Regions from separate parts of the Pararhizobium sp. IMCC3301 genome, predicted to be linked through region 2. Evidence: predicted binding sites of a transcription regulator. Region 2 holds the regulator's gene; the other holds the start of a gene.
The links. The regulator PhoB, encoded in region 2, activates phosphate uptake and scavenging genes when phosphate is short. The targets are predictions, from matches to a motif close to TGTCATNNANCTGTCAT.
Positions count from the first base shown of each region.

Region 1: a site for PhoB is predicted at 1,712-1,728, ahead of RAL88_RS09920 (HAD-IIA family hydrolase). Genes of this name have one in related genera too.

Region 1 covers NZ_CP132336.1:2,044,622-2,049,079, reverse strand. Annotated here, with positions in the region: gene RAL88_RS09925 (GntR family transcriptional regulator) at 1-661, shown strand, start outside; gene RAL88_RS09920 (HAD-IIA family hydrolase) at 688-1,626, opposite strand; gene RAL88_RS09915 (8-oxoguanine deaminase) at 1,856-3,199, shown strand; gene RAL88_RS09910 (hypothetical protein) at 3,346-3,639, shown strand; gene RAL88_RS09905 (MarR family winged helix-turn-helix transcriptional regulator) at 3,692-4,303, opposite strand; gene RAL88_RS09900 (hypothetical protein) at 4,432-4,458, opposite strand, start outside.
Region 2 covers NZ_CP132336.1:3,065,422-3,069,879, reverse strand. Annotated here, with positions in the region: gene pstC (phosphate ABC transporter permease subunit PstC) at 1-173, opposite strand, end outside; gene RAL88_RS14810 (substrate-binding domain-containing protein) at 246-1,283, opposite strand; gene phoB (phosphate regulon transcriptional regulator PhoB) at 1,525-2,223, opposite strand; gene phoU (phosphate signaling complex protein PhoU) at 2,268-2,978, opposite strand; gene pstB (phosphate ABC transporter ATP-binding protein PstB) at 2,999-3,796, opposite strand; gene RAL88_RS14790 (ATP-binding protein) at 4,172-4,458, opposite strand, start outside.

The DNA of each region.
Region 1 (4,458 bases), 1.0 Mb from region 2:
ACGCGCAGCAGACCATGTCCGGGAAGAACTGGAGCAGGCTATTCTCACCGGTGCCTATGATGATGGCGCGCGGCTTGATGAAAACAGCCTCTCCACCCGGTTCGCAGTGTCGCGCACGCCAATCCGCGAAGCGCTTCAGATGCTGGCAGCTTCCGGCCTGGTGGAACTCATTGCGCGCCGCGGCGCGTTTGTCCGGCATCCCGGCTTTGTCGAACTTCTGGAAATGTTCGAAGTGATGGCGGAGCTTGAAGCGCTGTGCGGCCGTCTGGCGGCACGGCGTCTGACCGATGCAGCGCTGGACAGTCTGAAAGAGGCCGAGCGAACCTGCACCGACGCTCTTAAAACCGGCGATACAGATGCCTATTACAGGGCCAATGAGTCCTTTCATCATTTGCTCTATGAGGCCAGCGGAAACAGTTTTCTCATCAGTGAAGCCAAACGGCTGCACCGGCGGTTGCAACCGTTCCGCAGGCTGCAATTACGGGTTCGGGGACGGATGCGCCAGTCGATGGACGAACACCGCAACATCCTGTCGGCTCTGGAGGCTGGCGATGCGGAAACTGCCGGCCGCGTGCTGCGCGAACATGTCGCCATTCAGGGTGAAAAATTCCACGATCTGATGGCGAGCTACCAGACGCAGCCGGCAAGCCGCGCCGGGTAGCCGGATTCAAAGACTTTCACTGCGATCTAAATCGTCGGAATGATGAAATCAGGGACAATGCCGCTCTGTCGGATATAAGCTCCGGCATCCTCGCCAGCAAACAGGCCGTGATCGGTGACCAGGACCGTTTTCCAGCCAAACGCTGCCGCGCCCAATATGTCGGTATGTAAAGTGTCGCCCATCATGGCAATCCGTGAAGGGTCGATCCGCTCGGGCAGGCGTTCCATGACAATTTCAAAAACCGAGCGAAACGGTTTGCCGTGAAATTCCGGGTTGATGCCCAACTCATCGGCAAGCGTGTGGGAAAAGAATCCGGGCTCCAGAGAAAAGAAACCGGATTGCGGTGCCACAACATCCGGGTTGGCGACAATCAGCGGCCGTGCCTTCTTCGTCAAAGCCTGGCGCAGATATTTGAATTTATCCAGGGTGTAGCCGACGGCGCTGAGAAACAGGAACCCGTCGACAGCATCATAGACGTCCGGGTCTTCACCCAGCTTGCAGAAGCGCACCGGCAATTCGTCCTCTGCCACGGGAAATTCTGAAACCACACCCCAATTGGTAACTTCGGTATGGGCGAGCAGCGCGCGTTCCGCAGCCAGCCGGCTGGGCACAATTTCTTCAAGCTGAAACGGCATCTGCATGCGCTGGAATTTCTGCTGTGTCTTCGGCGCTGTCAGACTGGCCCCGTTGGTCAGGACAAAGGTCTTTTTGCCGGCTTCCTGCAGTGCTTCTATCCGTGCCGCTGCACCTGGCACGGCGTCAGCTCCCTTGTTGAGAACGCCGTAAGCATCAAACACGAAGACATCGAAATTGTCCGCCAACCCATCCAGATTGTCGGCAAATCCCGATCTGTCCGGGAAGCTGGCCTGCGGCAGACGATGCCGCACGCTCTGGTAAAAGCTGAAGGCCTGAGCAGTTGTAAGATCCGGGAACGCATCTTCGCGGGTGGATATAATCTGGGTCATGGCAAGCTGCTTTACAGGAGGGGCAGCAGTTTTCATAGGGCGGCAGAATTGAAAATTCAATTCATTCCAGTGCTCCGCTGCAGATATGACAGCTTATTGCCAAGACCTGCGGTATGCCGCATACATTTCCGGTACAGGCCTGCAGCGGAAATTTAAGACCGCATTTTCAATTCTTCTAGCGAAATGATTGGTCTGGACGGGTGTTTGCTGACACCAGGGAGTTTTGACCGTGGCACTTTGGATCCGAAATCCTCTGGCAATTCTGGCGGACCAGGCTGCGGCCGGAATCGTCGTTGATGGCGGCAGGATAACGGAGCTGGTGCCCGTCGGAGGCACGCCCGCCGATCCGGATGCGACAGTGTTCGACGCCTCCCGGCATGTGGTCATTCCCGGTCTGATCAACACGCATCATCATTTCTTCCAGACACTGACCCGCGCGCATCCTGCGGCGATCAACAAGGAATTGTTTCCCTGGCTGCAGGCGCTCTATCCGATATGGGCGCAAAACGTGAAGCCTGATGCCTTCCGTCTGGCAACGCGGCTGGCGCTGACCGAGTTGATGATGTCCGGTTGCAGCTGCGCGTCAGATCATCAGTACCTCTATCCGGGCGGGCTTGAAGACGCCATGGATATCCAGGTGGAAGAGGCGGAAAAGCTGGGTATCCGGATGACGCTGACACGCGGCTCGATGAATCTGAGTGTCAAGGATGGCGGTCTGCCGCCCGACAGTGTGGTGCAGGATGAAGATACCATCCTGAGTGATTGCGAGCGGGTCATCAATCGCTATCACGACACATCGCACGGGTCGCAGTTTCGCGTTGCCCTGGCACCCTGCGCGCCGTTCACCGTGTCGCGTCGGCTGATGACGGAAAGCGCTGCGCTGGCGGAACGGCATGATTGCCGGCTTCATACGCATCTGGCGGAAACACTGGATGAAGACGCCTATTGCGTGGCCAATTACGGCATGCGTCCGGTTGACTATCTGGAAGATGTCGGCTGGCTCAATCATCGCGTCTGGCTGGCTCACGGAATTCATTTCAATGATGAGGAAGTGCAGCGTCTGGGCAGGCACCGCGTTGGCGTGTGTCACTGCCCGACTTCAAATATGACGCTTGCTTCCGGGCAGTGCCGGACAAAGGAGTTAGAAGCCGCCGGATCGCCTGTGGGTCTCGGTGTCGACGGCTCGGCATCGAATGATAATTCCAATTTGATGGAAAGCCTGCGCCACGCGCTGATGATTAACCGCCTGACTTATGATGCGGCGTCGGTGACGCATCAGGATTGTTATCGCTGGGCAACAGAAGGTTCGGCCAGATGTCTCGGCCGTGAGGATATCGGCAAGATCGCTGTCGGCATGCAGGCCGATCTGGCGTTTTACAGCTTGGACGAATTGCGATTTTCCGGAGCGGGCGACCCGCTGGCCGGGCTGGTGCTGTGCGGTGCTCATACAGCCGAGCGTGTTATGATCGGTGGCTGCTGGACTGTCGAGGATGGCCTCCCCGTAGCGATAGACATTGACCGTTTGCGCCATGAGCACGGGGCTGCTGCCCGGGCCTTTCTGGAAACAATCTGAACCGTGCTCCACCTCCCTGTGTAGCAGAAGCTGGATGTATGCAGACTACATACATACTCATTTAATATTTGAATCGTTGTATTCCTGACCCCCACTATTTATAAATTCAACACCGCAGGATTTTAAGAATAGTTGGGGGCTTTCACGTGTTGCTTACAAAAATTGAGACGAGAGCTGACAGCCTTGGGGAATTGATAGAGGCATTTCGAAACTACCGGGTTTCGTTGCAAAACATGCTGAACTCAGACACTACCGAAAACAAAATGGGAGAGGCCGACAGGGCTGTCGGAAAGCTGTTCGACAAGATTGTCGGCTTTCAGGCGAAGAATGAGGATGACAGATCGGCGATGATCAAATTCTCGCTCAACATGATTGAGGAATTGTCTGAGGATGACAGCATGATCAATGTTCACACCGGCCTGATCAGGCAGTATATCTAGGAGACAGGACCGGTCGTGCGTTGCAGCCGCGATCGGTCAAACCACACAGTTGCTAGTTCACGACCGCAATTTTACAGGGACGTTTGCGTTTGAACGGTTCGGGGGGGAGTTCATAAAACTGCGGATGCGCGAGGTTGACAGGACATTTCTCCTGCGGGCAGATCTCCAGATCGCATAATCGGCAGACATAATGCTGATCATCGCCGCCGATGACAACCGCCGGCATCATTTTTCCGATCAGTTTGAGCATGATATGCTGTTCATCAGGGTCGAGCCGGCCGACAGCTTTTTTCAGGACGCTGCCGCGGGCTTCGAGAATTCTGGTGAAACAGATCTCACCTTCCTCTGTCAGAACCACGCTGACTTCACGACGGTCATGGGCCGTGCCACGGACGCGTTGCAGAAAACCCTTTTTTTCCAGTCCGGAAACGAGGCGCACCACCGAAGAATGCTCCAGCGCGAGCATCCGCCGCAGTGTTTCGATAGAACAATTGGGTTCCGATCCGACCTGAACAATTGAATAGCAGGCGGAACTGCTGAGTTTGACAGCGGCCTGGACAGCAGCATCCATCTTGTCGCAGAGCGCACGGGAGAAGACGCCGAAAACATTTTCGACGAATTTATCGGATGAATCCGAAATTACCCTTTTTTGCGCGACCTGCATTATACCCTGCTAGCGGTTGCTCTCGACGGCCCGGATTTTGCGGCCTGTGGGAGTTCAAGTAAAGAGCAGGTGTAGCAGAAATGCATGCGAAGGTAGTGAGTAACCGGTAAAACCATCTAATATGGTTATTAAATTGGTTCCCCGTCACGGGCCAG
Region 2 (4,458 bases):
ATGGTCAGGACGAAGACGGGCACCAGGATCGACAGAAACGAAAACAGACCGTGATATCCGGAAAGCGAGTGCAGTCGCGCGCCGTCGCGGCGCATGGCCCGCGCGGCCCGCCGGTTAAGCCAGTATCCAAACAGGCTGATGACGAAAAGGGTCGCGAATGCCAATGTGGTCATCTCTACACTCTTTCAAAAAAACTGTCTCGAGCCGCGACCGGCTCGAGACTTCGCAAGGGCCGGAAATTTGGCTTATTCAGGGGCATCCATCTGCTTGCCGTTCAAAATCGCATCCTGAAGGGCAGTGCGACGGTCGTCGACCAGCGTCACCAGGCCACGCTCGGACAGGTAACCACCCGATTCCAGGGCATCTTCAGACATGTATTCTTCGATGAACTCATTGAGGTTGGGGATGACACCGCGGTGCGCGTTCTTCACGTAGAAGTAAAGCGGGCGCGATACCGGATAGGATTTGTCGGCAATGCTGTCGGTGGTCGGCTCAACGCCTTCGATCTTGACACCTTTCAACCGGTCGAAGTTTTCATAAAGGAATGAATAACCGAAGATGCCGACGGCATTGGGATCGGATTCGAGCCGCTGTACGATCAGATTGTCATTTTCACCGGCTTCGATGAAGGGTCCGTCAGTACGCATGCGCGAGCAGTTCTCTTTAACCCAGTCACCGTCGAAACCACCATTGGCAACATAATCCAGTTCTTCACAACCGGCATGCATTGCCAATTCGACAAAGGCATCCCGTGTACCGGAGGTTGGCGGAGGGCCATAGGCGAGGATTTCTGTATCCGGCAGATCGGCGTTGATTTCAGACCATTTCTTGTAGGGATTATCGGCCCATTTACCATCAACGGGAACCTGAGCGGCCAGCGCCAGATAAATCTCGCCAAGGGTCAAATCCCAGTCAAAATCATTGCTGCGCGAAATTGCAAGCGACAAACCGTCGAAGCCGATCAGCGCTTCGGAAATATCCGTAACGCCATTTGACTGGCACAATTCATACTCGGATGCTTTCATGGCGCGGGAGGCACCAGTGATATCAGGGTGTGCCTCTCCAACACCTTCACAGAATATTTTCATCCCGCCGCCGGTGCCGGTCGATTCTACAATCGGCGAAGGCGCGCCGGTATTGTTGGAGAATTGCTCGGCGACAGCTTGTGTGTATGGAAACACAGTGGACGATCCGACAATCCGGATTTCGTCGCGAGCGATGGCAGACGTCGCGGATAACGCTGTGATAGCCAGGGCAGAAGTCGCGAGTTTAAGATAGGACATGGAAACTCCTTGGGTTTCATTAGTGATCGTCTGTCTACGACCTGACTGTTCGAGTACTCCTGCCGAGTGTCATGGATGTAACAGTTTTGTTACAGATTTATGACACCAGGCCGCGTGTGATAAAATCGACTGACCTGATGCAGCCGGTTGTCGGTAACGGGCACCGACTTCTTGTGTTTTGCGGCTCTTTGCCTGCGGTTGCGGCGTTTGCTGGCAACGATCAGCCGCGCCTGAACGCGCTCTAGTCCCGGAACTGATCATCCAGTGAATAACCGGCCCCGCGCACGGTTCGGATCGGGTCTTTGGCGCGGCCTTTATTGATGGCTTTGCGCAAGCGGCCGACATGGACATCGACGGTGCGCTCATCGACATAGACATCATGGCCCCAGACGCCATCCAGAAGCTGCTCGCGCGAAAAGACGCGGCCGGGGCTTTGTAAAAAGAATTCCAGCAATTTGAATTCTGTCGGGCCCAGGTGGATTTCGCGTGTCGCGCGATGTACGCGGTGGGTCTCGCGGTCCATCTCCAGATCGCCCGTGCGCAGCAGCCGTGAGACCACTTCCGGCTTGGCGCGGCGCAGCATCGCTTTCACTCGTGCCATCAGTTCGGGCACGGAAAACGGCTTCACCACATAATCATCGGCCCCGGTGGACAATCCGCGTATGCGCTCGGTTTCCTCGCCGCGTGCGGTCAACATGATAACAGGCAGATTGCGTGTTTCATCACGCGCACGCAGGCGGCGGCACAATTCAATGCCCGACAGGCCCGGCAGCATCCAGTCCAAAAGCAGCAGATCAGGAACTGCCTCGCGCAATTTCAGTTCGGCATCATCGCCGCGTTCAGACACGTCGACCTGGTAGCCTTCGCTTTCCAGATTGTAACGCAAAAGCAGACTGAGTGATTCTTCGTCCTCGACAACAAGGATATTTGGGGCAGCCATTGCGGGGTCTCCTCAGGCAAAAGCAGGTTGCGGCAGGTTCTTTTTCATGGCTGCTCCACCACGTGGATTGCGCTGTTGTCACCCTTGGGCCGCTCATCCTCCAACTGGACGCCGGTAACCTGATAGATGACTGTCTCTGCAATATTGGTGGCGTGATCGCCGATCCGCTCGACATTTTTGGCGCAGAACAGCAGATGGGTGCAATATGAGATATTGCGCGGATCTTCCATCATGTAAGTCAGCAATTCGCGGAACAGCGAGGTATACATGGCATCGATTTCGCTATCGTTCTGCCACACCATTTCCGCTTTGCCGACATCTCTGGCGACATAGGCATCCAGAACTTTTGTCAACTGGGCCTGGGCCAGTTCCGCCATATGTTCAATGCCGTGAATGAGTTTTGAAGGCTGAACAACGCCCTCGATTGCGATGGCGCGTTTGGCGATATTCTTGGCCAGGTCTCCGCAACGCTCCAGATCATTGGAAATGCGCAGGGATGCAATAATTTCGCGCAAATCGGATGCCATTGGCTGGCGTTTGGCGATGGTGCGGATTGCGTCATCCTCGACCTTGCGCTGCAGATTGTCGAGGTCCTTGTCATCTGTGATGACTTTGCGGGCGAGAACAGGATCAGCGCGCAGCAATGCCTGCAACGCATCCACGATCATGCTCTCTGCAATCCCACCCATCTCGGCAATATATTTTGCCAGTGCCTGCAGTTCCTCATCATATGCTGTAACTGTATGATCAGCCATTTTAGCGTCCTTACCCAGTGTTACCCGAACCGGCCAGTGATGTAATCCTGGGTCCGCTTGTCCCCTGGATTGGTGAAGATATCGTCGGTCACACCTTCTTCAACCAGATTGCCAAGATGGAAAAACGCGGTCCGTTGAGACACCCTTGCGGCCTGTTGCATGGAGTGAGTAACGATGACAATCGTGTAATTATTACGCAATTCATCAATCAGCTCTTCCACTTTGGCCGTGGCAATGGGATCGAGTGCGGAACAGGGTTCGTCCATCAGGATGACTTCGGGACTGACAGCAATGGCGCGCGCAATGCACAGGCGCTGTTGCTGGCCGCCGGAGAGGCCGGTTCCCGGTTCGTCAAGACGGTCCTTCACCTCTTCAAACAGGCCTGCCTTTTGCAGGCTTTCGACCACCATTGCCTCCAACTCCTCCTTGCTGCTTGCAAGCCCGTGAATCTTCGGGCCATAAGCGACATTTTCAAAGATGGATTTTGGAAACGGATTCGGTTTCTGGAAAACCATGCCGACCCGTGCGCGCAGTTCAACCACGTCCACGGCGGAATCGTAAATATCCTTGCCATCAAGCGTGATATCGCCCTTCACCCGGCAGATATCGATGGTGTCATTCATGCGATTGAGGCAGCGCAAAAATGTGGATTTGCCGCAGCCTGACGGTCCGATCAATGATGTGACCCGATGCTCCGGAATTTCCAGATCAACGTCGAAAAGCGCCTGCTTTTCACCGTAGAACACGTTGACCTTCTCACCCTTCATCTTGACCCGCGGCGCATTGGTCAAAGCGGCGCTTTCATTTTTGCTGCTCATGGTTTGCACAGAAGTCTCCATGTCCAAGGTTCCTTCTTAACGGGTTACCGGCTTAACAGGCTACCGGCTTAACAGGTTACCGGACGTGCTCAAAGATGCGGGCTTGCCGGGTATAGAGCAACAGCGCCTATTATATTCATTCAAGTGACCTGCCATCCAGTAATCAGCCAGCCAGTAATCTGCCAAGGACTTGCCAGCGACCCGGCCAGGCTCGTGTCAGCCAGGCTCTGAAAACAAGAATTACGCAGGACAGTGGCGGTCCGTGCATAATGATCGGACAACTGCCACCTGCCGCCCAGCAATCTAGCCAGACGCAGTGATGCTTCTATGGCATTTTTGTATCAATTAGATGACAATCCATACCCTTGAAAAATATCAGTTTTCCGAAATGCCATCGCTTTTGGCCATTTTTTCAGCCGCCGCTGACGCTGTCCGGCGGGGAAACTGCACTGTGAAGGCCGCGCCCTTGCCGGCTTCGGTTTTTATGTGAAGGGTGGCGCTATGACGGTTCAGGATATGCTTGACGATGGCAAGTCCAAGTCCGGTGCCCTGTTTTTGCCGGCTGGTCTCCACATCGGCGCGATAGAATCGTTCTGTCAGACGCGGCACATGTTCGGACGCAATACCGGGGCCGAAATCGCGGATGGTTGTGGCAGGTCCCC